Regions from separate parts of the Paenibacillus sp. GCM10027626 genome, predicted to be linked through region 2. Evidence: predicted binding sites of a transcription regulator. Region 2 holds the regulator's gene; each other region holds the start of a gene.
The links. The regulator Rex, encoded in region 2, represses fermentation and respiration genes when NADH is low (regulators of the CRP and FNR family bind a similar motif). The targets are predictions, from matches to a motif close to TTGTGAAATATTTCACAA.
Positions count from the first base shown of each region.

Region 1: a site for Rex is predicted at 4,229-4,246, ahead of ACFQ0N_RS09250 (cytochrome ubiquinol oxidase subunit I). Genes of this name have one in related genera too.
Region 3: a site for Rex is predicted at 5,429-5,446, ahead of ACFQ0N_RS11350 (DUF1641 domain-containing protein). Genes of this name have one in related genera too.
Region 4: a site for Rex is predicted at 3,633-3,650, ahead of nadA (quinolinate synthase NadA). Genes of this name have one in related genera too.

Region 1 covers NZ_JBHTHC010000003.1:505,585-513,614, reverse strand. Annotated here, with positions in the region: gene ACFQ0N_RS09265 (ABC transporter permease) at 1-1,315, shown strand, start outside; gene ACFQ0N_RS09260 (bZIP transcription factor) at 1,491-2,186, opposite strand; gene ACFQ0N_RS09255 (WD40 repeat domain-containing protein) at 2,816-4,141, opposite strand; gene ACFQ0N_RS09250 (cytochrome ubiquinol oxidase subunit I) at 4,300-5,691, shown strand; gene cydB (cytochrome d ubiquinol oxidase subunit II) at 5,730-6,740, shown strand; gene cydD (thiol reductant ABC exporter subunit CydD) at 6,760-8,030, shown strand, end outside.
Region 2 covers NZ_JBHTHC010000002.1:182,919-190,948, reverse strand. Annotated here, with positions in the region: gene ACFQ0N_RS04670 (acetate/propionate family kinase) at 1-199, opposite strand, end outside; gene ACFQ0N_RS04665 (3-hydroxyacyl-CoA dehydrogenase family protein) at 196-1,068, opposite strand; gene ACFQ0N_RS04660 (AAA family ATPase) at 1,221-2,747, opposite strand; gene ACFQ0N_RS04655 (hypothetical protein) at 2,740-3,276, opposite strand; gene ACFQ0N_RS04650 (cell wall elongation regulator TseB-like domain-containing protein) at 3,432-3,950, opposite strand; gene ACFQ0N_RS04645 (amidohydrolase family protein) at 3,950-5,245, opposite strand; gene ACFQ0N_RS04640 (redox-sensing transcriptional repressor Rex) at 5,226-5,876, opposite strand; gene dinG (ATP-dependent DNA helicase DinG) at 5,873-8,030, opposite strand, start outside.
Region 3 covers NZ_JBHTHC010000004.1:363,949-371,978, reverse strand. Annotated here, with positions in the region: gene ACFQ0N_RS11370 (response regulator) at 1-1,567, shown strand, start outside; gene ACFQ0N_RS11365 (extracellular solute-binding protein) at 1,665-3,353, shown strand; gene ACFQ0N_RS11360 (ABC transporter permease) at 3,367-4,281, shown strand; gene ACFQ0N_RS11355 (carbohydrate ABC transporter permease) at 4,307-5,203, shown strand; gene ACFQ0N_RS11350 (DUF1641 domain-containing protein) at 5,532-5,966, shown strand; gene ACFQ0N_RS11345 (NAD(P)/FAD-dependent oxidoreductase) at 6,012-7,190, shown strand; gene ACFQ0N_RS11340 (sensor domain-containing diguanylate cyclase) at 7,475-8,030, opposite strand, start outside.
Region 4 covers NZ_JBHTHC010000032.1:43,301-51,330, forward strand. Annotated here, with positions in the region: gene tilS (tRNA lysidine(34) synthetase TilS) at 1-505, shown strand, start outside; gene hpt (hypoxanthine phosphoribosyltransferase) at 771-1,307, shown strand; gene ftsH (ATP-dependent zinc metalloprotease FtsH) at 1,428-3,428, shown strand; gene nadA (quinolinate synthase NadA) at 3,687-4,625, shown strand; gene ACFQ0N_RS35120 (L-aspartate oxidase) at 4,667-6,295, shown strand; gene nadC (carboxylating nicotinate-nucleotide diphosphorylase) at 6,282-7,187, shown strand; gene ACFQ0N_RS35130 (type III pantothenate kinase) at 7,184-7,951, shown strand; gene hslO (Hsp33 family molecular chaperone HslO) at 7,964-8,030, shown strand, end outside.

The DNA.
Region 1 (8,030 bases), on a different contig from region 2:
ATGGATTGGCAATGTCCTGAAATGGACCGGGTTTCCCCTTGTCTCCGTCGGACTGGCGATCAAGTATTTGAGCGTCAACAGAGGCAGGACGGTAACCGTCGCATTATTATTTGCCTTTGTTATGATGACATTGACCTTTACTGCAAATATAACCGCGGTGATGCTCAGTGCCAACGATGTTGAGCGTAATAATATGACGATGCTGGGGTACGGGGGATATATCATCTATGACCATGCAGCCCAGAAGGATGCTATTCTTCGTTTGGCAAACGAGGATGAATGGATAACAGCGAATGTGAGCTCGATTGCGGCTGTTGAGCCTTATATGCTCCTGACAGATGAAGGGGGATTCTCGCAAGCGTTCGTGCCGGTGACGAAGGAACTGCTGCAAGGCGGAGAGCTGAGGCTTATTGAGCGGGACCCGCAGTTCAAGAGCGACGATGAGGCTTGGGCGAAGGTGATGAGCGATCCCGGCTATATCGTTCTTCCCATATCCAAGCGGTGGGACCAGGATGACAATTCTCGTGCTGCTGTTCGCGTCGGGGACAAAATTGTGCTTCCGGTTTACGCAGACAAGCTGAGGGCTACGAATGAGCAGTGGCAGCCTTTGACCGAACGCGCCTTTACCGTCGCTGGCTTTGCAGATTCAAACTCAGCGAAGGATGAGAATTTAGAAGTATATGATGCGACATATGTCCATCAATCTGTACATCAGGACTTGCGTCCTTACGGATTCAAGTGGCCTAATCAACACGGAATGGGCTTTGTGCTGCTGCAATTTGATTACCGGAATGTAGAGGTGATGCAGCAGCTGAAGGATCGCTTAATTATGAACGGTATTTTGACATTCAAGGCGCCCTATGCGGAGCAATTGGGGGAGCAGATGGTCAACCGCCAATTATCGCGCGGTTTTATCGGCTTTACCGCGTTATCTGCCCTGATCGGCCTGTTCGGTCTGGCGATCGTGCAGTTCCGCGCTGTACATGAGCGGGGAAAAGCAATTGCGATGATGCGCTGTATCGGCTTGTCCGCCAAGCAGATGAGCCGGATGTTCGTGCTGGAAGGTTCGATGATGGCGATTGCCGGCCTGTTGATCGGGTGGGGGATCGGATCGAGCGGGGCGGCTGTATTTTTCAGGATGGCGAAGCAGAGCGTAAAGCCTCATGAGCAGCCGCTCTCAATCGATTATCCATTTGAGCTGCTTGTGCCTCTGCTGATCGGGCTGGTTATTACAGCTGTGCTCATCAATATTGGGCCGGCCCGCGCGGCGCTCCGGCTATCTCCTGCCGATGCGCTGCGCGAGACGGAAAGCTGAGCAATCTTGGCCTGGCAATACGGGGCGATGTTGACCCGGCAGCCAAGCCCGATCGTCAACTATTTGACGGGCGATGCAGGGGTACGGGGTACTCCTGCTGCTTGTCAAGAAAACAAGCAGCAGGGCCAAACATTCGTGTGCAGAATGTCTGGCCCTGCTTTTGATAACTTATAACTTAGCGGATTTTGTACTCATACTCTTTCCCGTTTATGGTAATGAATGCGACCAGCGGTTGCTTGCTTTTCTCCACTTCCTTCGGCACTTCGGCCAAAAATACCAGCGTGCCTGTTTTTAACGGCTCGATGCTAGTGATATTGGTATAGGTAAAATCTTCTCCGCCTGATTTCTCGATCGTTGAGAACGTGCGATATTCATATTTGTCGTCGTATTTGATGGTTACATCCGCGAAATCATCTGCCGATTTTCCTGATTCCAGCAGACTTTTGATTTTCAGTGTAAGCGCCAAATAGGTCATATCGGCTTCTTTGGACTCATAATAAGTATAAAACGTTCCCGGATTGGACGGGATAATCTTCTTGGCAAACTTTGTACTGGCAACAGTTAATTCGGCGAAGTTTTCGAGCGTTAATGGCTTTTTGGCCTCCAGAATCAGCGGAGCATCTCCTTTGGGCTCCTCCGGTTTCTGCTTGGTTTCAGGCGCTTCTGCGTCAGATTTTCCGGCTTCGTCCTGCTTTTGTCCGGAGGCTTTGTTGTCTTTTTTCAACTGCTCATTTTCCGCTTTAAGCGTAGCGATCTCTTTCTTTAATTGTTCGATCTCGTCTGCAGAGGCGCCGCTACCGGATGAGCAGCCTGATAGAACAGATGCAAACAATGCTAGAGATAGGAAGGATTTCGTGGGAAATGATTTCATTTGACACCTCAAATAGTATAATTTTCCTACTATTATAAGACAAAACTCCCTGAAATGCGACAAATTGTTTCAAAATTCAGGGAAAATTATGCAGGTATATCCTGTTGCGATCTTTGAATCTTTTATAGAAGTATTTGGGAACACCAGCAACCAGTGCGGTATAGTCAAGGCGCCAGCAACAAGACCCGAAACAGTATCAATACTGCTTCGGGTGCAATATTTTTGGGGGGACGGGGGGAGCAGTCCGAATATGTGTTGAAAAAACGGCTTTCAAAACTAAAATCTGTGCTTGTCTTCCTTTCCTCCAAAAACTAATTGGATTTTATGTAGGTAAATACCCAGAAAAGATGATTTTTTTCAATCTAACTGGAAATCATCCAGCTAGTTCGGGCCAAATCGAGCCTTCTAATCTATATCTCCCATTCTAACTGTAGATTTTCCATCTAGTCCGACTAATTAGCGAGCAAAACAAAAAACGAACTGTAGAAAATCCATTTAGTCGGCCGACCCGTTATTTACGCTTTTTACCCGATTTTCGCGGCGCTTGCGGGCAAACAACGGAACCAGTGAAGTTATGCTCGTCCGAACTCTTTTGTGCAACATTTCCGGCTGGCTGTGGGGTGGGGTGGCTACCAGCGCAGCGGCGGCTCATCCTTCCACAGAATCCAGCGGGCAATTTCCTTGATCGGTGCGGTGCCGATCGTAAACGCATCCTTTTCTCCGCTTTGCAAATCAATCAAATGCAGCATGCCGCCATAGGTTCCTACGGCAAGCAGCGCTTCATCGGCCGACACAGCTAGGCCGGAAATCGTGCTGCCGACAAAATGCCGCCACAGCTCCTCGCCCTCGCTGCTGATCAACCGCAAGTAACCGTAAGCGTCGCCGAGAATTTGCCCCTGCGATGTCGGGGCCGCGGCATAGACCCGCATCTCGTCATTCACGCTCGGCCATTCCTTGTCCGCGGCGGCGTCCGCCGGATCATCAGTCAGCTCGCTGATCGTAACTTTAATCGTTTCTCCATTGTAGAAATGGCAAGCATTGAACCAAACCTCCTTGCTGTCAGGCGAGAAGGAGCAATAGTGAGGGTAGCTGGATAAGGGCTCAATTCGATAAGCCTCCCGTTTCTCCACGTCCAGCAGCAGATGCTCGCTGCACTGGCCGCCGTAGGCGATCCAGCGGTTATCGGGCGACACCGCCCCGTGCACCATGGCGTCACCGATATAGCGGTCTTCCTCATCCTCGTCCTCGTGAGCCGCCCCATAAATGGCTGGGTCAGGATGGAGGAGTGTAACCTGCTCCTGCTCTACGAGAAAGGTTCCCGCACTTGATACGAGCAATAGGGACTGGCCGCCGGAAAAAGGAACGATTTTTGTAAGGTGGCTTGCTGGCTTATCCTGATCGGCGAGCGACTCGTATTCCGGCAATATTTCCTTCATTCGCCGCTGCAGTGCGGTCCACTCATAACGGGCGGCTACAGTTCCTTGCAGCTTGCGGTCCGGCTGCGCGATCACACGAATCTCCTTATCGTCGGCCAGTGCGATATAGTTTCCGTCAGGGGAGACGCCTGCGCTGTATATGTTGGTGAATACTTCTATACTGTTCGCATCGGCGATATAAATTTGCGGCTTGGCAGAATTGCTGATTTGAACGAGAATGCCGCCATTATCCATAACAGCAATCGGCTCCACAGCTTGCATCTTATCACTGAATGAATTAGTAAAAGGCCAGGTTGCGGGCGGGAATTGCTCGCGCAGCTCTGCGATGCTTCCAGTCTGGTTGGCTGCTTTAATTTGCTTCAGCACTTGGCCGGCCAGCCGGTGACGCTTGTCCTCTTCGGGCTCCTGCTGCTTTTGCTGCCAATTGCTCGCCATGCCAATTCGCACAAACTCATTTATATCCGCGGCATATTTGCGGCCTTCCTGGCGCCAGAGCGCAGACAGTTCTTCACGTTCCATCGTTATTATGTCCTCCTCTGTCGGGTAATGCTCTAATTGTACACGATTTGACGTTGTGAACAAAAAATTCAAAATTGTATCCATAGATTGTGATTAAAATCACATAACAGCACTGGGCGCGGTTCTATAATGAGGATTAGTTGAAAGGGGCTGTTAATGTGGAAGCATTGGATCTGGCCAGATGGCAATTCGGCATTACGACGGTGTATCACTTTTTGTTCGTGCCGTTGTCCATTGGACTGGCGTATTTGATCGCTTTTATGCAGACGCTGTACGTCGTCAGAAAAGACGACAAATACAAGCAAATGACAAAATTTTGGGGGAAAATCTTTTTACTGAACTTTGCCGTCGGCGTCGTGACAGGCATTATTCAGGAGTTCCAGTTCGGGATGAACTGGTCGGACTACTCGCGTTTTGTCGGGGCCGTATTTGGCGGGCCGCTGGCAGTTGAAGCGCTGGTGTCATTTTTTATGGAGTCGACGTTCCTCGGCATCTGGATTTTCGGCTGGGACCGGCTTTCCAAGAAAGTTCACTTGGCTTGCATCTGGCTGGTTGCCATTGCCGCGACTTTGTCGGCGCTGTGGATTTTGAGCGCCAACTCGTTCATGCAGGAGCCGGTCGGCTTTGAGATTGCCAATGGCCGCGCAGAGATGACGAATTTCTTCGCTTTGCTGGGCAACAAACAGCTATGGGTAGAGTTTCCGCACGTTATTTACGGAGCACTTGCTACCAGCGCTTTGTTTATTACCGGGATCAGTGCGTACAAAATGCTGCGCAAGCAGCAGCTGGATGTGTTTAAGCCATCGTTTACAATCGGTATTGTCGTGGCGCTTGTTGCCAGCCTGCTGACTGCATTCGCCGGACATAGCCAGGCGCAGCATCTGATGCAATCGCAGCCGATGAAAATGGCTGCTTCCGAAGCGTTGTGGGAAACGAGCGGCGAGAGCGCGCCGTGGACGCTGTTTGCCACGATCAATACAGAGAAGCAGGAAAATGGCTTCAAGATCGATATCCCTTATGCGCTCAGTATTCTTTCGTACAATAAGCTGACTGGCAGCGTGCCTGGCATTCAGGAGCTGCAAGCCGAGTATGAACAGAAATATGGCCCGGGCAACTATATCCCGCCGGTGAAGACAACGTTCTGGAGCTTCCGGATTATGGTCGCGGCGGGCATGGCGATGATTTTCCTTGGCATGTTCGGCACATGGGCGGTTATCCGCAACAAGCTGGAAAAATCGCGCAAATACTTGAGACTAATGCTTCCGGCTATTGCCCTTCCGTTTATCGGGAATTCCGCGGGATGGATTATGACTGAGGTCGGCCGCCAGCCATGGATCGTATTCGGGCTGCAAAAGACTGAGCAGGGCGTGTCGCCGCTCGTATCTTCCGGTATGGTTGCTACATCGTTAATCGGATTTACGCTCGTGTACGGTATTTTGGCTGCGGTGTTCGTTTATTTGGTCGTGCTGACTGTACGCAAAGGTGCAGATACCGGCGAGCAGAGCGGTCATGAACAACCGGCGGATGGTTCCCCTGTTGCGACTTTATAGAACGAATACGAAAGCGAAAGTGAGGCGGAAAAAAGCGGATGCTGGAGACGCTATGGTTTATTTTAATAACAGTGCTGTTCGTCGGATTTTTCTTTCTGGAGGGCTTTGACTTCGGAGTCGGGATGCTCACGCCGCTGATCGGCAAGACCGATACGGAACGCAGAGTGTTGATCAACACGATCGGCCCGGTCTGGGATGGCAATGAAGTGTGGCTCATTACGGCAGGCGGGGCGATGTTTGCCGCTTTCCCGAACTGGTATGCAACGTTGTTTAGCGGGTTTTATATGGCTTTATTTTTAATGCTGCTGGCATTGATCGGCCGCGGAGTCGCCTTCGAATTCCGCAGTAAGCTTGCGAATACGAAATGGCGTTCCACGTGGGATTGGGTTATTTTCTTCGGCAGCTTGCTGCCTGCGCTGCTGTGGGGCGTGGCGCTGGCCAATCTGATGAAGGGCGTGCCGATTGACGAAAATATGAACTATGTCGGTTCATTCTGGGATTTGATTTCGCTTTACTCGGTCACGGCAGGGGTCAGTATTGTTTTGCTCTTTGTATTGCATGGCGCCTTATTCCTGTCGCTCAAGACAGAAGGCGTACTGCGTGACCGTGCGCGCGCAGTAGCGCTAAAAATCGGCAAATGGACGAGTGCGGTGCTGCTGTTGTTCGTCGTGCTGAGCTATTTTGAGACTGATATGTTTACTGCCAACGGACTAAGCCCAGGCATGGTGCCGATTTTGGCGGGGATGGCGCTGCTGTCCGTTCACTTCTTCATTAAAGCTGGCCGCGACGGCTGGGCGTTTATTATGACAGGAGCGACGATTGTGCTGTCGACGGTTACGGTTTTCATGCTGCTGTTCCCGAATGTGATGATTTCTTCGCTCAATCCGGAATGGTCGCTGACGATTTACAATGCGGCTTCGAACACGTACACACTGGAAGTGATGACGATTGTTGCCTTGACCGTGCTGCCGTTCGTGCTCGCCTATCAGGCTTGGACGTACTGGGTGTTCCGCAAGCGGATTCGTGCGACAGACCATCTTGACTACTAGCTGCTAGAAGGTAGAGACGATGATAAAAAAATTGTTCAAGCAAGTTCAAGGCACGCGCAAGCTGTTTGCAGTGAGCGTCGTGACAGGGTCGGCGGGCGGCTTGCTGCTCATCGGCCAGGCGATCTATTTGGCAAAAATTGCAGACGACGCATTTCTTGGCAAAATGAGTTTGTCGCTGCTGCTGCCCGCGCTTGGCGTCCTGCTGGGCATTATGCTGCTGCGGGCGGCGCTGCATGCGGCAAGCGAGTATGCTTCGGCGCAGATGGCCCAGCATATTAAGAGCGATCTGCGGATGCGCCTTGTGCGCAAGTTGGCTGAGCTCGGGCCGGACTATGCCAAGGGGGAACGAAGCGGCGAGTTGGTTGGAACGTTGTACGAGGGTGTCGAGCAGCTTGAAAATTATTTGGCCAAATATTTGCCGCAGGTTGCGCTCTCCACGTTCATTCCGATCGCGGTATTCTGCGTCGTCGCTGGCACGGATTGGATCTCGGCGGTGGTGTTCAGCATTACGATGCCGCTGTTGGTCATCTTCATGATCCTGATCGGCAAGGCGGCGAAGGCCAAGACGGATCGTCAATTTGAACTGCTTGGACGATTGGGCGGACATTTTCACGAGATGCTGCGCGGGCTGCCGACGCTGAAAATGTTCAATCGCAGCAAGGCGCAGCTGGAGATGATCGCGCGCATTAGCGAGGAACATCGCCGCTCGACGATGGGGACGCTGCGTCTTGCTTTTCTTTCGGCTTTTGTCATGGAATTGTTTGCTGCGCTCAGTACAGCCATTGTAGCCGTCTTTCTCGGCTTGCGGCTTATTGACGGCGAAATCGGCTTTGAGCATGCTTTTCTGGTGCTGCTGCTGGCGCCGGAGTTTTATACGCCGGTAAGAACGCTCGGCACTCAATTTCATGCAGGCATGAATGGAGTGACGGCTGCCGGCCGCATTTTCGATATTTTGAATACGGAGCCTGCCGGTCAGGTAGAGGATAAGGGGGGGACAAAGCAGAAGCTGCCGGCTTCTGCGCATCCCGCAGGGTACCGGATTGCCTTCGAAAATGTGACGGTTCATTATGAAGGGGAGAAGCAGCCGGCATTAACAGATGTGTCGCTAACGTTCGAGCCTGGCGAGCGGATCGCCGTTGTCGGGCCGACCGGAGCGGGCAAAAGCACCTTGCTCGATCTGCTGCAAGGCTTTATTAGGCCAACATCGGGTCGGATTGTAATTGATGGGGTTGATATGGCGGAGCTATCGATCGGCTGGTGGCGCGAGCAGTTGACCGTCATGACACAGAA
Region 2 (8,030 bases):
CCCGTCTAACAGCCGTGTTATGATCGAGAATTTCACTGACATGCCGGACATCCGGCATTCCTGCAGGCTCATGCGATACGATCGAGGATTCCATCCCGATCCGCTCCACTCGCCCCTGCGCAAGCACGGTCTCATTCTTCATATTGTACAGCTGATACTTGAGCGACGAGCTCCCGGCGTTCATTACTAAAATAATCATATACGGATCCCGTCCTTATCATAGTTAAAAAAGCCAATACCGCTCTTTACGCCCAAATGGCCAGCGCGCACCATCTTTTTCAAAATGGTTGACGGGCGGTATTTGACCTCTCCGTATTCGCGAAACATTTGCTCCAAAGCGGCAAGGATTGAATCAAGCCCGAAGCGGTCGGCCATCTCGAAAGGGCCGTACTGGAAAGAGTAGCCGATGCGCATCGCACTGTCGATATCGTCTGCCGACGCCACTCCTTCCTGCAGCACATGCATCGCTTCGTTAATATAGAGGCAAATCAGCCTTGTCGTGACAAAGCCTGGCGATTCAAAGACCATGACACTTTTTTTATGAATAACCGCTTCGACAAAATGCTTCGTCCGTGAAAATGTGCTTTCCGAGGTTTTTAAGCCGCGGACAATTTCCACCAAATTGGTTTTTATGACCGGATAGACAAAGTGCATCCCGATAACCCGCTCAGGATGCGAAGTGAAGCCGGCAATTTCCGTCAAGCTCAGCGTTGACGTATTGCTCGCAAGTATAACATCGGGCTCGCACAGTTTATCCAGCTGAGCAAACACTTCCCTTTTTCTCTCCATATTTTCCGTCACGGTCTCGATCACGATATCGCATTCCGGAATGGCCGAGAAGCGCTCAACTGGATGAATCCGGTTCATAATCAGTTTTTTTTCGGACTGCGTCAGCGCCCATTTTTCGATCTGCCGGTCCAAACCGTGCTCAATTGCCTGGATTCCATTTTGCAACCGCTCAGGCGTATCCTCGTTCAAATATACATCAAGCCCGTTAGCAGCGAGCATTTCCGCGATTCCTTGTCCCATCGTACCAGCGCCAATTACGCCTACTTTACGTATTGCCACAACTGTCATCCCCCATATGCCGCCTTGCTCATCAGGCACTTGGCCCTTGCCGGCTATCATCATTAGATCTTATTATAGCTTTTTTACGGTATGGGGGCTATAGATGGCCATCTTTGTCCGGTAATCGCCACAAGACATTCACGAGTTTGTCATTAAATTATATCCTGCGCCGCTTCCTGTACAGGAAGAGCCTCGTTTGCGGCAAGCAGTTCGCGGAAGCTGTCGCCGCTAAGCGTCTCCTCACGAACCAGGACATCCAGCGCGCTTGTGAACACCTGGCGGCGTTCAGCCAATAGCCGCTTTACCCGCGACATCAGCTCATCCAAAATCGAGCTGTTGATTTGGGCCCATTTGTCGGGCGTCATCATCCGCTCATCAATAATGCCAAGCTCGGTCAGTCCCGACTCTGCCATTGAGCGCACAATGCTTAACACTTGGTCAAAATCCCCGCGCGAGCCTGTGCTTCGGTCGCCGTAGAACAGCTCTTCCGCCGCGGCTCCGCCCAGTGCAATCATAATTTGCTTTTCCAAAAACGGACGCGTGTACAAATAGCGGTCCTGCTGCGGATTGTGGCGGACATAACCAAGCGCTTGTCCGCGCGGCGATAACGCCACCTGCGATACACTGCCCGGCCGAACTACCTCCGCTGTAATAGCATGGCCCAATTCATGCAGGGCAACCCGATCCCGTTCCTCTTTAGTCGCCTCGCGATCCGTACGTTCTCCCATCATCACCTTGTCAATCGCCATGGACATATGGCGCAGGGCAATTTCCTCTTCGTCATCCCGCATCGCATAAATGGCTGCTTCATTCATTACACTTTCCAGCTGGGCGCCGGAAAAGCCGAACGATTCAGCGGCGATTCGGTTCAAATCCGCGTCCTCCGCCAGCGGCTTGTTGCGGGCATGAATGTCCAGAATATGCCGGCGGCCTTTTTTGTCCGGCAAATCCACTGCAATATGGCGGTCGAAGCGGCCCGGCCGCAGCAGCGCTGTGTCGAGCATTTCTTTCCGGTTGGTCGCGCCGATCAGCAATATGCGCGGAGATTCGTCGGTATGGATACCGTCCATTTCGGTCAGCAGCTGATTCAATGTCTGATCGTACTCCCGATGCTGCCCGCCGTCGCGCTTGCCGCCAATGACGTCAATTTCATCGATAAAAATAACAGCGCTGCCTTTGCCTGCCTTGAGCGCCTTTTGTCTCGCTTCCTTGAACAAATCGCGGATTCGGCTTGCTCCGACCCCTACATACATTTCGACAAACTCAGAGCCGGACGCAGCCACGTAGCTGGAATCGGTGTAATGGGCTGCCGCTTTTGCCAGCAAGGTTTTTCCTGTACCCGGCGGCCCGGTCAGCAAGATCCCTTTTAGCGGCCGGATGCCCAGCTTGGCAATCCGCTCCACATGAACAAGAAAATCCAGCGCTTCAATCAGTTCCTGCTTTGCCCGCTCCTGTCCGCCGATCTCTTCGAATGACATCGGTGCCGGAGGCCTCGGCTTGCTGCGCCGCTCATTGCCGATCGCCGCCAAATTGCCGCGGGAACGGACAATATAAATAAGGGCTGTCAAAACCAAGGCGGAAATAAAAATGGGAATGACATTAAGGCCGATATACAGCTGCAAAAAAAGAAGCAGTACAGGAATGAATCCGATCGCTATTTCTTTTTTATACTTATGCATCAGGCCACACCCCGATCCGCTCTGGGTTGCGCGGCAATACGACATACTTGACCGCATTGCCGTCTTTTAACGTAATATATACATTACTCTCGTCCATTTCCGACACGGCGGAAACTCCGGTATGGCTAGCTGCAATTTTCTGCATCGCAGCGGGAATTTCTTTATATTGCCGTCTTTCCATCGCTTGGGCAATATCAAATAAAGAAGCAGCCCATATATCGTTTAGCTTCGGACTTTGGTCCGGCTGTTCAATTTTGAGCTTCAACTGGCGATCTCCGATCACTTTACTGCCTTCATGCGCTATTGTGTCGTATACTTTTCGAATATTTGCATCTTCATTAAATGTTATATCGACGGTCACCGTATCGCGGCCAATATCCGGTTTGGCCGATACAACGCCGGGAATGTCCTTAACAATTTGCTCGAGCGGCTGAAATGCCGTAATATTCTGAAAAATATACCAACCGCCAAACAGCAGCACAGCTGAGATCGCTGCAGTCACTGCAATCGGTATGATTCGTAGTTTCATAATTGCAATAAGCCCCCTTCCAAGGATGCAATATTAATCATATAGCAAAACGTCAATACGATTCGCTATACGAAAGTATATCACATTCTCCTGTACTTAGGGGCGGGCAATAGATGGCAATAATGGCTGATGCCGCGGGTAATGCCGAGCCGCCGTTACTGCTGCGGCAGGGTATAGGTGACTAATAATGCACCATCGCTGAAACGAAAGAAGTCATAGAAATAGTTGCCGGAAGCTTTTTTCGTATAAAATACCTCCCATGCCGGCTCGCCGTCTTTGTAGCCCAGCTTGATATGCTCAATTTTGGCATCCGCTCTTGATTTTGCCAGCGCATCCTCCAACCTTTGTTTCGATACTCCTTCTTTCAGCTTGAACACTGACGATTCACCATCCTCCGGCATCCATGCATAAGCTTCGTCTCCATCGGCATCCTTGCCGTGAACGATCCACACCGTATTATCCCATACATATTTAACGGCGCGATCGGTTTCCTGCAGCAATCCGGCTTCCTTGACCTTGGTTTCCGCAACCGCTTGTTCATCCCAGAATGGGCGCTGCACGTAGCGGTAATATTGATTCAATGCAATCAAAGCAATTATAATTGCGGCTGCTATAATTAGTGTGATCCGCCATGGCGTGAGCACCGGTGTCCGCCGATATCTTGTTATCCGCATCAATGCTGTGACAGCCTTTCAAAGCATCGCTGCGCTTCCGCCAATACCTGCTCTTCATCAATCAATGTACAAATACCGTTGCGAACCACTTGCTCGCCATCTACCCATACATGTTTTACATCACGGCCGGAGCCAGCGTAAACTAAATGAGAAATCATTTCAGTCTGAGGATAAAAATGCGGCTGCTCACTGTCGATCGCGATAAAATCTGCTTTCATGCCTACTTTCAGCATGCCGATATCGCTTGCCTGTCCGATTGCTTGAGCGCCATATACAGTGCCCATTTTGAGCGCCTCATATGCCGGAACAGCAGTGGGATCTCCTGATACACCTTTATGTATCAATGCTGCCAGCCTAATTTCATCGAAAAGATCCAAATTATTATTGCTTGCCGCGCTATCCGTTCCAAGCGATACCGTAACTCCCGCTTTTAACAGCTCAGGAACACGCGCAACCCCGCTGGCTAATTTCAAATTACTGGCCGGGTTATGCGAAACCGCCACTCCCTTCTCAGCCAGCAGCGCAATTTCATCGTCCGTCAAATGTACGCCATGCGCAACTAATGAAGGACGCGAAAAGAAACCGAGCTTATCCAGATGCTCCACAGGACGGCAGCCGTAATCCTTCACATTCTGCTCAACTTCTGCGGCCGATTCTGACATATGGGTATGCAGAGGCACTTGCAGCTCATGAGCCGCTTCTATAATCCGCGCAATATAATCCGGCGGGCAAGTATACGGCGCATGCGGAGACATCATCGTCCGGATACGGCCGCCCGCCTTTCCGTTCCAGTCTTTGGCGAATTGCTTGGCCTCTTCCAGCTTTGCTGTCTGAACATCAGGCGGGCACAAGCCGATTACTCCCCTTGTGAGCATACCGCGCATGCCGGCCTGCTCTACAACTTGAGCTACGATATCCATACGGTCATACATATCGACGAACGCCGTCGTTCCGGCTTTCAACATTTCAATGACTGCAAGCGCTGTTCCCCAGCGGGCGTCGGCATCGGTATATTTCGCCTCCATCGGCCACATCTTTTGCTCCAGCCACACTTGCAAATTTTCATCGTCCGAATAGCCGCGCAGCAAGGACATAGCTGAATGCGCATGCGTATTAATTAAGCCCGGCATAAATACAAGCCCGCGGCCATCCAGGCGCGCTGCATTTTCGATCGTGGGCGCCTGCTCGCTCAAATACTGAATACGATCGCCTTCTATGACCATATGCCCTTTTATTATTGGACGAGCATCATCCATTGTTACGAATGTCCCGTTTTCAATCCACAGCCGGTTCATTGTCGTTGTCCCCTTCTTTCTCCAAATAATACGCCAGGCTTAGCAGCTCCCGGGTAAAATCAGCGTAATGAATGCGTATATGGTCAGGTACGCGCAAAATAGCCGGAGCAAAATTAACTATGCCGCTGACGCCAGCCTCGACAAAACGATCTGCTACATTTTGCGCAGCTCCGGCGGGTACGGTTATGATGCCGATGCGAATATTCAATTCGGCCACTTTGGAGACGAGATCTTCCATTGGCAGCACGGTCAAGCTGTTGATCGCGGTGCCGACAATGGAAGGATTCGCATCGAAAACACCCATAATTTTCATATTGTCCTTCAGATACATATTGTAATTGCATAATGCCCGGCCTAAATTGCCCGCTCCTACCAAGCCAACACTTAACGGCTGATCCAGCTTCAAAATTTGCCTGATTTTTTCAATTAAATAATTGACATCATATCCAATTCCTTTGCGTCCGAATTCGCCAAAATAGGCGAGATCCTTACGAATTTGCGCCGGATTAAGATCGAGCTTATTACCCAGCTCCTGCGAGGATACAGTCTGCACCTCACGCTTATTCAAATCATTGAGAATTTGCAAGTAGACTGGCAATCTGCGAACGACGGCTTCAGAAATTTTTTTCATTGCTCTGCTTCCCCTTTTTCCACGGACAACCATTCTCTAATTCGCGGGACGATTTGATTAAGATGCATATGCTCAATTTTCGGCCCAGGCAGCGAATACAAAAAGTATTTGCCATAGTAAGTTTCAATGACCCGGGTATCATAGATAAGCACGATTCCCCGGTCATTCGCCGTCCGGACAAGTCTGCCAAAACCTTGCTTAAACCGAATGACAGCTTGCGGAATTGACAGCTTCAGAAACGGATTTTGATTTTGCGCCTGCAGCAGCTCCGATTTTGCCTCGACAAGCGGATGATTCGGCGGCTGAAACGGCAGCCGGACAATTGCTAAGCAAGTAAGGGCGTCGCCCGGAATATCGACTCCTTCCCAGAAGCTGCTTGTCCCCAGCAGCACAGATGCGGCCTGCTGTTGAAAGCGGCGCACAAGCTTGCTGCGGTTGCTGCTGTCGATTCCTTGCCCTAACAGCTGGATGCTATGAGGCGCAAGCTCATCCTTTAACAGCTCGTATACTTGCTTAAGCATGCGATAGGAAGTAAACAATACCAGCATTCTTCCTTTAGTTTCTACCGCAATTTCTGTTAGAGACTGTACCAGATGTTGGATAAATTCCGCCTCTCCCGACATTCCCTTTAAAACCGGGAAGTTGCGCGGAATGCATACCAATGCCTGCTCCCGGTAATTGAATGGCGACGGCAGCTGCACGGTTTTTAAACTTCCTTTATCTTCAGCCTGCGCTAAGCCTAATTGGCCGCTCGCATATTCAAACGATTTATGCACCGATAAAGTAGCAGAAGTAAGAATAACACTTTTTTTCACATCAAAAAAATAAGTGCGCAATTTCTCGCTTACATCAGCCGGTACAGCGAACATATGAACCGATTTTGCGCGAAAATGCTGATTGGCCTCAAGCCAATATACAATATCTGCTTTATCCGCCCGGACAAATGAACGCACGTCATCTCTTGCCCGTGACATATCCTTGATCGTGCCGCTCAAATCGGTAACGAGCGCCGCCAGCTGAGAACTTTCCAGCTCTTCCTTCATTTCCGCGAACATTTTATCAAGCGGTCTGATAACTTGGCTTAACAGGCCATGGACAACCTCTTCGGCCGCTTGAACGTCCTTCCAGCCTTGCGGCAGCTTCTCGGTTCGCAAGCGATACACGGTTTGTCCCGTTTCACCGGCAGATTCCTGCGAGCTGCCGTTCATCACCATATACAGCATCTCGAACAGCCGGTCCCATTCGTCCCTCAAATCGCCGAAGACCGGAACAATCTCTTCAATCGTTTCCTGCCAGGCCGCGCTCTTCTCGGATTCCCCGTCCAGTTGATGCTTCAATTGAATGAGCTGTCCGCTGCGGGCATCTTTGCATAACCGTCCCAAGGGGTGCTGCACGCTATGGTAAGAAATTTGCGTTCCCAGATGCTTGCTTGCGACCTCTTCCAAATGATGCGCTTCATCGACAATCAAATATTCAAATCCCGGCAGCAAACGATGGTCTGCTCTAATATCTGTGAACAGCATAGAATGATTGGTAATGACAACATCAGCGATGTTCGCTTCCTGCTTTGCCCGGTGATAAAAGCATCTTTTGAACCAAGGACAGCTGCGGTTTAAGCAGGAATCCGCATCGCTCGCCACTGTAGACCAAAATTCCGGCCCGCGGCTGCCTAAATTCAGCTCTTCCTGATCGCCATGCTCGCTTTCGCCAAGCCAGACAACCATTTGGGCCGCAGTAATCCGGTCCTCGACAGGAGCCGCGAAGTCTTTCATGATTACTTTGCTTTCAAACTTCCTTAAACATAAATAATTGCCGCGCCCCTTGAAGACTGCAGCTCTAAACGGATAGGGAAGCACGGACTGTAGTAAAGGCAAATCCCTTTGCCGCAATTGCTCTTGAAGATTAATCGTATGGGTGCTGATTACGATTTTTTGATTTTCTTTGACGCCATAATATAAGGCCGGGAGAAGGTATCCAAGCGATTTTCCAGTCCCTGTACCCGCCTCTATCATTAAATGTCGATCCTCTTTCAGAGATTCATACACTTCCTGAAACATAATCGACTGCGCATCGCGTTCTTCATAATCTGGTATAATCGCACGAATATTATTTTTTACGTGGTCTAAAAACTGCTCAAAAGTCCAATCGCTTACA
Region 3 (8,030 bases), on a different contig from region 2:
GCTGCTGCAGGAGCGGCTCCCCTTCGAGGCGGAAATTTATAAGGCCTATTCGGGCAAAGCCGCTTTGGATTGGGCCAAGAGGGGAAAGTTTGATATTGTGCTTACCGATATTCGGATGCCTGTACTTAGCGGGCTGGAGCTGCAAAAGCAAATACATGCTTTATGGCCGCGCTGCAAGGTGATCTTTTTGACGGGACATAGTGAATTTGATTATGTGTATGAGGCTATTCATCATAACAACACGCGCTATCTGCTAAAGACCGAAGGTCATGAGTTTATTTTGAAAACGGCAGCAATAGCGGCGCAGGAAATTATTGAGGAGCAGAAGCTGGAGGGACTGATGACACAAGCTTTGCTGCAAATGGAGCAAACGATGCCGCTTATGCGTAATGAGCTGCTGCTGGATTTATTGCAGGGCGAGCCGCTAGCTGCGGAGGAGCGGGCGGCGCAATTTAAAGAGCTGCACATTGAAATGGAGCCGCATAGCCAGCTTATGCTCATGCTGGCCAAACTGCCGCTGCCGGCAGCTGATGGCCAGGGCGTATCAAAGGCGCAGCTGCATGCCGGGATGAAGGTAATTAGTGAGCAATACGGATACAACTGGCTGCGAATCAGCTATTTTTTTGTTACAAAGCGGACGATTGCCTGGTTTTTGCAGCCGCGGTCTGGCATGGGACCGGTTAATTGGGCGGATATTGCCCTTGCGATTAGGGAGTTTGCGGAAAATGCAGCCAGCGCATTTCTGGACAATTTCAATTTTTTACTTACCTGCGTGCTGGATACAACTCCTTGTCAGTGGGAGGAAATCGCCGACCGCTGGGCGCTGCTGCAAGCCCGCAGCCGCCAGTCGGATGAACGGAGCGGGCTGATTGATGCCGGCACCGATACGCTTGAGCATGATCGCATCAAGCTGCTGCACAAGGCAGACCGGATTGGCGATTGCTTGTCCGGCAACAGTGCGGATGCCTTCAAAGCGGAGTGGCAGCGTCTGTGGGACGGGGAAGAGGCAATAGCCGAAACGGTTGCCGCCGATTTGCTCGGAGCGGCTCTGTCGCTCGTTTTTTTGCGTACGATATTTAGCGTTAACTTGCAGGAAAAGCTGGCTGCTGCGGTTGATCTTGCCCCATTGCTTCGTCCGTCCGAGGTGCGGCTGGAACGCGATGTCTTGCGCGAATACTATGAACAACTGGCAGCTAATATATTCAGGCTGCAGCAGGAGGTGCAGTCGGAACGGCGCGATCAGACCATTGAGACGATCAAGCGTTATATTCAAAATCATTTGGCTGATGATTTATCGCTTGTCCGATTATCGGAATTAGCCGGCCTCAATCCCTCTTACTTGTCGCGAACCTTCAAGAAGGCGACCGGGCAAAATGTGCTGAACCATATTCATGAAATGAAGCTGCAAGCCGCGCAGCGCATGCTGTGCCGGTCAGAGATGAAAATACAGGAGATCAGCGCGGCGCTTGGCTTCATTTCTCCGCCCCACTTTACGCGGTTTTTCAAAAAAGCGGCAGGGATCGTCCCGCAGGATTATCGCAATCAATTCGGGGATGACCGGTCATGAGTAAAGAAACGGTAAGCGAAAGTAAAAAAACGGCCAGTTACGATGACGTTCCCCGCAGGTTTATACTTTGTACAAGAAAATAAAGAGGGGGAACAAAATGCGGAGAGCAACGAGACAGGGGCTTGCAATGGGGATAGCCGCGCTTATGCTTGTTTTATCAGCCTGCAGCGGCAGTGATAGCGGCGGGAAAGCGGTAGAGGGCGTGGCGGGGAACAAAGATAAAAATACGAGTGAATCGCCTGATCCGATGGGCAAATACGACCCGCCGATTAAAGTTACGACTGTCCGCGCGCTGGCGCCTTCACTCAAATTTGAGAAGGGCGACAGTATCGATAATAACAAATGGTATCGCGATTATGAGTCACAGCTAGGCATTAAGCTTATTAACAATTGGAGCGTTCCGCAAACGCAATGGGAGCAAAAAATGAACGTCACCATTGCCTCAGGCGATATTCCTGACATCATTGCCGTAAACGCAAATGAGCTAAAGCGGCTTGTGGATGCCGATATGGTGGAAGATTTGACAGAGGTGTTCGAGAAATATGCCTCCGCCAAAACGAAAGAAGTGATCGTCAATGATGGCGGCAATGGCATGAAGGCTTCACAGTTCGAAGGCAAGCTGCTTGCTTTGCCAGGTGTCACTTTCACCGGAACAACAGCTCAAATGCTCTGGATTCGTCAAGACTGGCTGAAAAAGCTCAATTTGCCGGAGCCGAAGACGATGGAAGACATCATTGCAATTGCAGACGCTTTCGCCAATCAGGACCCTGATGGCAACGGCAAGAAGGATACGACAGGGCTCGGCGGCGTCTATAAAGATTTAAGCTCGTTGATGGGCTTGTTTGAAAGCTATCATGCTTATCCCGGACGCTGGCTAAAGGATGATTCGGGGCAATTGGTATACGGCGATGTGCAGCCGGAAGTAAAAACTGCGCTAAAGCAGCTGCAAGATCTGTTTAAAGCCGGCTTGATCGATCCGGAATTTGCCGTCAAAGATCGCCCCAAGTCCTATGAACTGATCGCTGGCAATAAGGCTGGCATGTTTTATTCCGGTGAAGGGGCGGTGTGGTGGCCGCTGACGGATCATTACAAGAAGGAGAAATCGGACTGGAAGCCTTACTCGCTGATCTCGTTTGACGATAAACCGGCCAGCACCTCCGGCAACGTCCCCGTCAACACCTACTATGTCGTGCGCAAAGGCTTCGAGCATCCAGAAGCATTAGTGAAATTAATGAATTTCGCAGTAGAGAAACAGTACGGCCCGCAAGGCCGTCTGGAGGAGTACTGGTATGGCGGCGAAAATAATGAGATTAATGTGTCAGCTTTTGCGGCGGTCATTATTAGCGATCCGCTGGAGCTGATCAATATCCACCGCGGCGTGCAGGCGTCCGTCGACGCCGGACATTATGTAGAAAATCCGATTGCCGATGTCAAGCACCATTATGATTTATATCAGAAATGGCTTTCCGGCAAATTTGCCGATAGCAATGAAGAAGGGCTGGCATGGTCGTCCTATAAATGGGCCGGACCGGGCGGCGGTATGAACGTCGTAAGCGACTATGTCAAGAACGATCTCTATTTGGTTGACCAATATTCCGGACCGAGCACACCGACGATGGCGGCGAAGAAAAGCACGCTCGACAAGATGAAGCAGGAAGTGTTCACCAAAATTATTATGGGCCAAAGCGATATTAGCGCCTTTGACCAGTTTGTAGCCGATTGGAACAAGTTTGGCGGCGAAGATATTACGGCCGAAGTGAATGAATGGTACAAAGCGAAACAGTAAGGAGCGGATGACGATGCAAGCGATAGCGAACAAAAGCCGGCATTGGCGCAAGTATGGTCCGCTGCACCTGATGCTTTTGCCCGGAGTCGTCATGCTGGTGCTGTTTCACTATATCCCGATGGCGGGGATCGTTATTGCCTTTCAAAACTTCATTCCAGCCAAAGGCTTTTTCAGCTCCAAATGGGTTGGCTGGGAGAATTTCGAATTCATGCTGGGCATTCCCGGCATTGGACAAATTTTATGGAATACCATTTACATCGCTTTGCTGAAAATGATATTCGGTCAAATCGCACCGATCATTACAGCGCTTCTATTAAATGAGGTAAGGCGTTCAAGCATAAAAAGATCAGTGCAAACCTTGATCTATTTGCCGCATTTTTTGTCCTGGGTCATTCTGGGCGGCATATTGATTGATATTTTGTCACCTTCGCACGGGATGGTCAATGAGGTGTTGTCCTGGTTCGGCATGAAGCCCGTCTTCTTCCTGGGCAACGAAACCGCTTTTCCTTATGTGCTTGTAGCGACCGATGTTTGGAAGGAATTTGGCTTTGGGACAATTGTTTATCTGGCTGCTTTGACGAGCATTAATCCAACGCTTTATGAAGCCGCGATCATGGATGGAGCAGGCAGGTGGAAACAGACCTTTCACGTTACGCTGCCCGGCATGCTGCCGATCATCGTATTGCTGGCTACACTCGGGCTGGGCGGTGTGCTGAATGCCGGCTTCGATCAGGTGTTCAATTTATACAACCCGCTAGTCTTCCGGACAGGCGATATTTTGGATACTTTCGTCTATAGGCTCGGACTAGTAGATGCCCAATATGCGGTCGCAACGGCAGTCGGTTTGTTCAAATCCGTCGTTTCCTTATTATTTGTCAGCGTGTCCTATTGGCTGGCTTATCGACTGGCCGGATACCGGATATTCTGATGAAAGAAAGGGGCGAATCCAGATTATGGGCTTCAACGACTCGCGCGGGCGAAAATTGTTTTTGGCAGCCAATAATATCTTTCTTATCGGCTTGGCGATTGTATGCCTGCTTCCACTTGTAAATATTTTGGCGATTTCTTTCAGCTCGAGTGCAGCGGCGAGTGCTGGTGCTGTGAAGCTTTGGCCGGTTGAATTCACGCTTAGCTCTTACAAGTATGCACTGGCCAAACCGGAATTTTTAACTTCATTATTCGTATCGATCGAACGGGTCGTGCTGGGAACGGTCATTAGTCTGGCTATTGTAGTGATGTCGGCTTACCCGCTTTCCAAGGAACGTAGTGAGTTTCCGCTGCGCACGATCTATGTATGGTTTTTCTTTGTGACCATTTTATTCAGCGGTGGATTGATTCCGACTTATATGGTCATTCGCAACTATCATCTGCTCGATACGGTATGGGCGCTCGTCCTGCCGGGTGCGGTTGCCGTCTTCAATATTGTTTTGCTCCTCAATTTTTTTCGCGGCACGCCTAAAGAGATTCAGGAAGCGGCCTTTGTAGATGGCTGTACCCATTGGCAAGTTTTATGGAAGATAATGGTGCCTGTTTCTATGCCGGCGCTTGCTACTATTTTGCTGTTCACTTGTGTAGGACAGTGGAATTCCTGGTTCGACGGATTGATCTATATGAACTCGCCATCGAACTATCCGCTGCAAACCTATTTGCAGACATTGGTTGTTAGTACGGAGATGTTTACAGAAGCCGGAAATTTGACTGCTGAGGACATGAAGGCGCTGGCAGAAATATCCGATCGGACGACAAAGGCGTCGCAAATTTTTTTGGCTGCGCTTCCTGTTCTAGCGCTGTACCCTTTTTTGCAGAAGTATTTTATGAAGGGGATCGTGCTTGGAAGTGTGAAGGGCTAGCTTGCTGCTCCTTCGATACTGCTTTATGGCAGCTAAAATGACAGCATTCGACAGGCATTTTATGAATAACGGGCAGCTTCCTGACGGCAGTTGTCCGTTATTCGTTCATAATGCCTAAACTTTCATAAAACATTGTTGCCAAAAAGGCTCCCATTGGGTGTATAATAGAGGCATATGTAAAGCCGAAGTTTACAGGAAAAAAGTTTTTGCAGTATGCGAGCTTCTTTGTGATTATTTTCACTACTAATGCGCGCAAATTGTGAAATAATAAGCTTAGTCTTTATGAAAGTCCTGTAACAACTTTTATGAACAAAGGAGATACGTGAAGATGCAAGAGACGACTGTTCAAAATGCAGAACAAGAAACTTCTGTTCAAGCGGTTGCCAAGCCGGATGTGCTGGATCAGCTGCTGAAGCCGGAAGTACAGGAAGCATTGCAAGTTCTTGTTGAACAACTGCCGAAGCTTTCCGAGATGATGGCACTTATGACTAAAGTTTATGATTTGGCAAACCGGGTTGCTTCCGACCGCGTCCTGATTCAAGATACGGTCAGCGGCTTCCAAGAGGTTTGGAAGCCAATTGAAGAAAAAGTGAAAGGTTATGCCTCTGCCGCGATTGAAGCCAATGACCGTGCTGATCAAAGCGACGCGCAAATCGGTCTGTTTGGTATGCTTCGTTTGCTGAAAGACCCTGAATTGCAAAAAGTGCTGCGCTTCGGACAAGCGTATCTCGACATTTTGGGCGAGCGAAAAAAGCAAGACTAATTATAAAGCCATTTTTCAGCTGAACATAATGAATGGAGGATAACCGTGAGTAAACAAATTTTGATCCTGGGCGGCGGCTACGGCGGCTTGCTGACTGCACTGTCTGCTCGTGCCCACCTGACTCCTGAAGAAGCTACAATTACTTTGATCAACCGTTTCGACACGCACCAAATCATTACTGAGCTGCACCGTCTTGCTGCCGGCAACGTAGCCGAGAAAGCTGTAGCGCTGCCGCTGCAAAAGCTGTTCAAAAACAAAGAGATCAACGTACAAGTTGAAACTGTACACAAAATTGATCTTGAAGCAAAGAAGGTTGTCGTTGAGAGCGGCTACTCTTTCGACTATGATACCCTTGTGCTGGCACTGGGCAGCGAAACGAACTTCTTCGGTATCCCTGGCCTGCAAGAGAACAGCTTCGTGCTGAAATCTGTGAATGACGCAAATCGTATCTTTGCACATGTTAAAGAGCGTGTACGTCAATACAGCCAAACTAAAGATGCTGCTGATGCTACGATTGTAATCGGTGGCGGCGGTTTGACAGGTGTTGAGCTTGTTGGCGAATTGGCAGACGAGCTGCCGGCTATTTGCCGCCAAAATGGCGTTGACTTCGAAGACATCCAGCTGAAGCTGGTAGAAGCGATGCCATCGATTCTGCCGATCTTCTCTGCTGATCTGATTGCGCGCGCTACTTCCAGCCTGGAAGCACGCGGCGTTGAGTTCCTGACGGCCCTGCCGATTACAGAAGTGAACGGCAACGTTGTAACACTCAAAGACGGCAGAACAATCGAAACCAATACACTCGTTTGGACTGGCGGCGTTCAAGGCAACTCCCTTGTTGCCAACTGCGGTATCGAAGTTAACCGCGGCCGCGCCACAGTTACTGAAGGGCTGCAATCCGTATCGCACCCTGACGTATTCCTGGCAGGCGACTGCGCAGTGGTATTTGGTCCTGAAGGCCGTCCGTATCCTCCAACTGCCCAATTGGCTTGGCAAATGGGCGAGCTGGTTGGCGCGAACATCGCTGCCTCCTACAAAGGCAACAAAATGGAAAGCTTCTCGCCAGTATTCTCGGGTACACTGGCAAGCCTCGGCCGCAAAGACGGCATCGGCGCTATCGGCGAGACCGGCATTGAGCTGAAAGGCACGCCTGCTTCCTTGATGAAAAAAGCAAGTAATGCCCGTTACTTGTCGCATATTAACGGTCTGTTTACACTGGCCTACTAATAAGTTTGAAAAGCGCCGATCCTTGCGATCGGCGCTTTTTTGGATATTTCAGCCTCCTGGCACATGTACGAACGCTAACGGATCTCACGGGCGCTATTTTCGGAAAATCGACGAATCTGAAATTGTAACGGAACTGTGCGCCGCTATTTGACGATGATGAGCCCGATTTCGCAAGAAAACGTCGAATTAAGATCGCCCATTTCCGTTAGATTTCAAAAAGAGGGGTTTTTGGCGAAATAACGTCTGTGGCTTCCGTCTAGATGAAATAGAAACAGCTGTCCGGCCTACATTGGGACGGCGGAAGCCTCCGCAACAACGGCGCGGTTCCGGCCGTCACGCTTCGCTTTATACAGCGCCGCATCGGCGCATTGGAAGAGCTGTTCTGCGGTTTGCGCCTGCAGCGGATATTGGGCAATGCCCAGCGATACCGTTACAGGCTTACCTGTAGGACTTAACGTTGTTTCCATCGCCGTGCGAAGCCGTTCGGCAATTTCCAGTGCCCCTGACTGGTCTGTATGGGGAAGCAGGATGACAAATTCCTCCCCGCCGAATCGGCAGCAAATATCGCTGGGTCGCGCTGCCTGCAGCATAATAGCGGCCAAATGCTTCAGCACCTCGTCGCCGACATGATGGCCGTATGTGTCGTTTACGCTTTTGAAGCGATCGATATCAACGACGATAATCGCATAGGGCAGCGCTGCCGCTATCCATTGCCCGGTCGCCTCTTCCATTGCGCGCCGATTGAAGAGCCCGGTCAATTGGTCGGTGGCGGCATCCTTGGCCAGCATCGCCGCTTGCCGCTCGTTGGCTTCTACCGCCAGGCTCATGGCACGGCTCAGC
Region 4 (8,030 bases), on a different contig from region 2:
CTGGAGCGCCGATGTGGGGAATGGGATCCGATGTTTAAGGGAATACGATACGATGCGCTTTCTGCATGCAGGCGCTTCAGACGGGGCCGATGCAGACAAGTCTGGCAGTTATGCGTATTCTGTGGAGGAGGAGGCCCGATCGCTTGCAGTTCCGGAAGCGGCTGCCGTATTGATGTTTAGCCGTGAGCAGTATCATGGTATTGATCATCCATCCAGCCGGCTCGAAGCGGTATTTGACGCCGATCAGCTAAGTTTCCCGCTGACTGTGCGCAACCGCCGCCCTGGAGATCGTATGAGGGTACTAGGTTTAAACGGTGCCAAAAAAGTGCAAGATATGTTCGTTGATGACCGGATTGCTCCGTCGAGGCGGGAGCGGCTGCCGCTGCTGGCCGATGCAGACGGAACGATTTTGTGGATTCCAGGGGTGAGGCGCTCAGCAAGCGCACTGATCTCTAATCGTACTGTTCGGGTGCTTCGCATCCGGGCCCAATTTATTGAGGAATAACATCATGACTTGAATAAGTCGCACTCATCTGTTCATAAGTATAGGTGAGAAGAAACGGCTGACGCCGTCCTTGGCGCGAGGCAAGTTTCTTCCCCTGAAATTTTATAGAAATTATCGAGTAAAACTTATAAATTCTATAAAATCAAGAAGAGACAGCTGGCGCGGTCCTTGGGGCGCAACAAGTTTCTTCCCTTAGAAATATAAGCTAGGTATAAGGTAAAACTTATACTTTCTTATATTTTAAAAAAAGTGGGAGGTCCCAGCATTGCTGAATGACATTCAGGAAATATTGTATGACAACAACCAGATTCAGCAGAAAGTAAAAGAGCTTGGCGAACAGATCAGCCGGGAATTTGAAGGGCGGAATCCGCTCGTCATTTGCGTGCTTAAAGGCGCATTTATTTTTATGTCTGATTTGGTCAAAACGATTACGATTCCGCTGGAAATTGACTTTATGGCGGTATCCAGCTACGGTCAGTCGACCAAAACATCGGGTGTCGTCAAAATTATTAAAGATCTTGATACGCCGGTACAGGGCCGGGACATCATTATTGTGGAAGATATTATCGATAGCGGCCTGACATTAAGCTATTTGATCGATGTGCTCGAGCGGCGCAGCGCCAAATCGGTTACGCTTGTTACGCTTTTTGACAAGCCTGCCGGACGCAAGGTGGAGCTGGAAGCAGATTACAAAGGATTCGTCCTGCCTGACGCCTTTGTCGTCGGCTATGGCCTTGATTATGCGGAGAAATACCGCAATTTGCCGCTTATTGGCGTGCTGAAGCCTGAAGTGTATTCTTGATCGTCCTGTATAACAACATAGAACGATGCGATTCACTGTACAAGAACCTTCTCCATAAGGTTTGTAGTAGGGAATCATGCTATGGTAAAATATTTAAAGCGTCTTGAGAGGAGGTAGGGGATGAATCGGATCATCCGTAACACCGGATTTTATTTGATCATTTTTTTAGTGACCGTCGGGATCTTCCAATTTATCAGCAGCCAAAATGATACCACCGTCGAAATTCGATACGATCAGCTGAAGCAGGCCGTTAACGACAATAACATCAAAGAGCTGAATTATCAATTTGACGGCTACTCCTACTTGGTCACTGGTGAATATAAAACGAAGCCCGCAGAGATGAGCTCGGCGAAATTCTACACACATACCAATGTGGAAGAATTCGTCATCAGGGATATCTTTGAAGTTGCTGAAAAGAACAAAGTCGAACTTACCAACAAGCCAATGAAAGGCGAAAGTTTCTGGCTGACGTTTCTGACGTCAATCATTCCTTTCGTAATTATATTCATCCTGTTCTTCTTCCTGATTAATCAGGCACAGGGCGGCGGCGGCAAAGTGATGAACTTTGGCAAAAGCCGTGCGCGGCTGTACAATGAGGAGAAGAAGCGCGTCACATTTGAAGATGTGGCGGGAGCCGATGAGGAGAAACAGGAACTTGTGGAAGTGGTCGAGTTCTTGAAGGACCCGCGCAAGTTTGCTGCTGTTGGTGCACGTATCCCGAAAGGGGTTCTGCTCAATGGTCCTCCGGGAACAGGTAAGACACTCCTTGCACGGGCAGTTGCAGGGGAAGCGGGTGTGCCGTTCTTCAGCATCTCCGGTTCTGACTTTGTAGAGATGTTTGTCGGCGTCGGCGCATCACGTGTCCGCGACCTGTTCGAAAATGCGAAGAAGAATGCGCCATGTATTATTTTTATTGACGAGATTGACGCTGTAGGCCGTCAGCGCGGCGCCGGACTCGGCGGTGGGCATGACGAGCGCGAGCAGACACTTAACCAATTGCTCGTAGAGATGGACGGATTCGGGGCTAACGAGGGCATCATCATCGTAGCTGCGACGAACCGCCCTGATATTCTTGACCCGGCGCTGCTGCGTCCGGGACGGTTTGACCGGCAAATTACCGTTGACCGTCCGGATGTAAAAGGACGCGAAGCTGTTCTTAATGTTCATGCGCGCAACAAACCGCTGAACAAAGACGTTAAGCTGGATGTTATTGCGAAGCGCACGACTGGCTTTACCGGTGCAGACCTGGAGAACCTGCTGAACGAAGCAGCGCTTCTTGCAGCTCGCCGCAACAAGAAAGACATCGCCATGGTCGAGGTTGACGAGGCGATTGACCGCGTTATCGTCGGTACGGAAAAAAGAAGCCGCGTCATCAGCGACCGCGAGAAACGGATCGTGGCTTACCACGAAGCCGGACACACCATTATTGGCTACTTCCTTGAGCATGCCGATATGGTGCACAAAGTTACCATTATTCCTCGCGGACGTGCAGGCGGTTATGTCATTATGCTGCCGAAGGAAGATCGGATGCTTACTACAAAGCAGGAATTGCTGGATAAGGTTACCGGATTGCTTGGCGGGCGTGTAGCCGAGGAGCTGTTCATTGGCGAAATCGGCACCGGCGCATATAGCGACTTTAAATCGGCTACCGGCATTGTACGCAGCATGATCATGGAATACGGGATGAGCGACAAGCTCGGGCCGATGCAATTCGGAAGCTCGCAGGGCCAAGTATTCCTTGGACGCGACATTGGCCACGAACAGAACTATTCCGACGCAATCGCTTATGAGATTGATCAGGAAATGCAAAGCATCATCAATGATTGTTACACAAAAGCTAAGCAGTTGCTGACCGAGAAATCGAAGGAAGTTCATTTGATTGCTCAAACCTTGCTGAAAGAAGAGACACTGGAGATTGAGCAAATCAAGCGCCTGATCGATACGGGATCGCTGGACGGCGATGGATCGGAAGGCAATGAGCAAGTAACGGATGAGCCGACTACAGAGCCAATCGTTGATACGCTTGGCGGAGTAAAGGTCCGCATTCAGACACGCGAGCCTGGCGAAACGACAGTAGATCCGGACAACGGTCCAGATGATCAGGGATCTAATAAAGGCTAATCAAGGCGGGAAGCGATACAGCCTGTAAAAGGGCAAATTGGTCCATCTTGAGCGCTCTGCACCCTCATGCTATCCTTTGCTTGGATGCATGGGGGTTTTTCTTTATTCATCTATGTTGACAGTTGTACGACGCCCGTGTAAATTTATTCTTAATTAAATGAATTTATTGTGAATGGTCACACTAATGACAACTCGTCGATTAGTTTGTGCATCTGTTCACAAAGTAGGCTACCAAGTAAACAAGAGGAGAGGACATCCATGGAAGCATTGGCATTGGAACGCAAAGCGGAACAGCAGCGCGAATTGCGTGAACGCCTGATGCAATTGAAGAAAGAACGTAATGCCATCATACTTGCTCACTACTATCAGCGTGATGAAATACAGGAGGTTGCGGATTTCCGCGGCGATTCGTTTTTGCTGGCTCAGAAAGCAGCGCAGACCGATGCGGAGGTGATCGTTTTCTGCGGCGTTCACTTTATGGGTGAAAGTGCGAAAATATTGGCGCCCAACAAAACGGTCCTTATTCCGGATGAGCGCGCGGGCTGCCCGATGGCTGACATGGTCAATGTTGACGGTCTCCGCAAATTGAAAGATCAGCATCCGAATGCCAAAGTTGTCACTTACATTAACTCATCAGCCGAAGTAAAATCGGAGACAGATATTTGTTGTACATCTGCCAATGCAGTGCGGGTTGTCAACTCTGTAGATGCAGATGAAATTATTTGGGTTCCTGATAAAAATCTGGGACACTACGTACAGCAGCAGACGGACAAGAAAATGATCATCTGGGAAGGCTATTGCAACACGCATGACATGCTGACTGTCAAGGACGTAGAAGAAATGAAAGCCAAGTATCCGAACGCGGAGTTTGTGGTGCATCCGGAATGCCGCCCTGAAGTCGTGGCGCTTGGCGATTTTGTAGGCAGTACGACGGCAATTATTAAATATTGCAAAGAGTCGGAACGCAAAGAATTTATCGTTGGTACAGAGGATGGAACGGGCTATCAGCTGCGTATGGACAGCCCGGATAAAACTTTCCATTTTGCAACCAAATACCTCGTTTGTCCGAACATGAAGGTGAACAACCTGAAAAAGCTTGTGAAATGTTTGGAAACGATGCAGCCGCAAATTTATGTTCCAGAGCATGTCGCCGCTAAAGCGCGTCTATCCTTGGAGCGCATGTTACAAGTGAAGTAACATGCGCTACTCTCTTTCCAGAGAAAGGAAAGGTTAATCCGATGGTTCCTCGTTATTTAATAGATGTAGCAATTGACGAACTGCCCGTCATTGAAAAGGATGTAATTATCATAGGGGCCGGCATTGCCGGCCTTTTTACCGCATTAAAAGCAAGTTCCTCCAATGATGTACTAATGATTACCAAAAAATCGCTGATGGACAGCAATACGCGCTATGCTCAAGGGGGAATAGCAGCCGTTATTTCCGAAGATGATTCACCGGCTTATCATCGGCAGGATACGTTAGTTGCCGGCGCAGGCTTATGCTTGCCTGAGGCAGTAGATGTACTTGTGCACGAAGGGCCAAAAGGCGTGCGGGATTTAATTAAAATGGGTACGCAGTTTGATGTGGAGAATGGTACCTTTGCTTTGACCAAGGAAGGCGCTCACAGTCAGCGGCGGATTTTGCATGCCAACGGCGATGCCACTGGTTTTGAAATCGTCCGGGCATTATCGGAGAAAGCGGTAGCGGATCCGAAAATTGAAGTGTGGGATGACCATTTTGTGATTGATCTTGTCACTGAGGCCGGAGAATGCTGCGGCGCGATTGTGCAAAAGCCGGACGGCCAGCGGTTATTTGTTCGGGGAAAAGCGACGGTTCTTTGTTCAGGCGGAACAGGGCAATTATACCGCTATACGACCAATCCCGATGTAGCTACTGGCGATGGCATTGCAATGGCATACCGCGCAGGCGCATACATTCATGACATGGAATTTGTTCAGTTTCATCCGACTTCGCTTTGTTACCCGGGAGCGCCGCGGTTTTTAATTTCGGAAGCTGTGCGCGGCGAAGGGGCATATCTTCGCAATATTAAAGGCGAGCGCTTCATGGAACGGTATCATGAGCTGCTCGAGCTTGCTCCTCGCGATGTAGTGGCGCGTGCGATCGTTTCTGAAATGGAAGAGACGAAATCGACATTCGTCTATTTGGATATTACGCATGAGTCGCCTGAGATGATCAAGCATCGTTTCCCTAATATTTACGAGTTTTGCTTGCAATATGGGCTCGATCTGACGACAGACTGGATTCCTGTTGCGCCAGCTGCGCATTATATGATGGGCGGGGTCAAAACCGACCTTAACGGAGAAACGAGCATCGCCCGATTATTCGCATGCGGCGAATGCTCGTCTACGGGCGTGCATGGCGCGAACCGCCTAGCCAGCAACTCGCTCTCGGAGGCCATTGTGTTCGGCCGCCGCATTGTAGGCCGCATCAACTCTCTCGATCGTTGTCAGGTTACGCCGACAGCCAGCCAGGCGGATCATATGCCTGCACGCCAGAATACACCGATGCAAGCAGTCGTTGAGAAGCGGCTGAAGCTGCAAAAAATAATGGTCCGCTACGTGGGTTTGCGGCGTGACGGCAAGGGGCTGGAAAAAGGGCTGGAGGAGCTTCAGCGCCATTTGCCTATTTTTCAATCGGTGCTGCGGTTAAGAGAGGAATTTGAATTTGCCAATTTATTAACCTGTGCATTGTTGACGACGAAGGCGGCCCAGACGCGTACAGAAAGCCGCGGCGCGCATGCGCGTGAGGATTTCCCTGAACGGGATGACGTTAATTGGCAAAAACATACGGTATTGCACCGGGAATTTGGTGTGACAGAGGAGCGGATTGCAAATGGGGAATTATGATACGGAGCTGAGTGCAATTGTAGCTGGCGGGGGCGAGCTTGCGCTGCGGGAGCAAATAAAAAGCTGGCTGGCCGAGGATATCGGCACCGGCGATATTTCCAGCTGGGCAACGATTCCGGCCGAAAGCCGGTCCAAAGCCGTTATTCATGTTAAGGAAGACGGTATTGTTGCCGGTCTGCCTGTCGCACGTCTTGTATTTCAAATTGTCGATCCGACGATTGCGTTTTCGGCCCAAATAGCAGATGGCGCCGCTGTCACCAAGGGGACGGTATTGGCAGAAGCGGAAGGACGCACGCACAGCTTGCTTACGGGCGAACGGCTGGCACTCAATTTGCTGCAGCGTTTGTCAGGCATCGCTACCAAGACGAGGCAATTTGTTGCTGCTCTGGAAGGTTTGCCGGTTCGTTTGACTGACACGCGCAAAACGACGCCCGGCCATCGCCTGCTGGAGAAGTATGCGGTACGTGTAGGCGGGGGCTTCAACCATCGTCTTGGCCTGTATGATGCGGTCATGATTAAAGATAATCATATTAAAGGTGCGGGCGGCATTACACAAGCGGCTGCTGCCGCTCGGGCGAAAATACCTCATACGATGAAAATTGAGGTGGAGACAGAAACGCTGGAGCAGGTGGACGAAGCGCTTGCTTGCGGCGCGGATATTATCATGCTCGACAATATGGGCCATGAGCAGATGAGACAGGCCTCCCAGCGTATTAAATCGCAATCTCCGCATGTTATTGTGGAAGCGTCCGGAGGTGTGAGACTGGAGACGATTCGCGGCATTGCAGCGTGCGGAGTTGATGTTATTTCTGTTGGCGGACTCACCTATTCCTTCCAGTCCCTTGACATCAGTCTGGATTTGAATGAGAAAAAGGGAGGACCGTCAGTGTGATTTTAGTTGTAGACGTAGGCAATACGAATATCGTGCTTGGCATTTACAAAAAACAGACCTTGCTGCATCATTGGCGGCTAAGCACCAACCGATCGGGAACGGTCGATGAATATGGCGTGATGATCCACAATTTGTTCCATATTGCCGGGGTAAAGCTGCAGCAGATCGAAGGGGTTATTATTTCCTCCGTCGTTCCGCCGCTTATGCGGACATTGGAGCAGCTGTGCCGCCAGTATTTGCACCATACTCCGCTAATTGTCGGGCCTGGCGTCAAAACCGGACTCAACATTCGCTATGAGAACCCGCGCGAAGTGGGCGCTGACCGCATCGTAAATGCCGTTGCCGGGGTCGAGAAATACGGGGCGCCGCTGATCATCGTCGATTTTGGTACGGCGACTACGTTTGATTTCATCGATGAGAACGGCAATTATTTGGGTGGAGCGATTGTTCCGGGGATCGGCATTTCCACAGAGGCGCTGTATCAACGGGCAGCGAAGCTGCCGCGCATAGAGCTGGTCAAGCCCAAAAGCGTAGTCGGCCGCAATCCGATCACTTCGATGCAAGCCGGGATTATTTTTGGCTATGCGGGACAAGTGGACGGGATCGTCGGCAGAATCCGGCGCGAGTTCAATGTAAACCCCAAGGTGATCGCGACAGGCGGTTTGGCGGAATTGATTGCAAGCGAATCGGAAACAATTGATCTGGTAGATCCGCTAATTACACTTGAAGGGCTGCGCCTGATTTATGAGCGCAATCAGGAATAAGGAGGGATTAAGTTGGAAAAGGATATTTTAGTGCGCGGCATGGCCTGGGGCGGGAAAATTCGGGTGTTTGCCGTTCGGA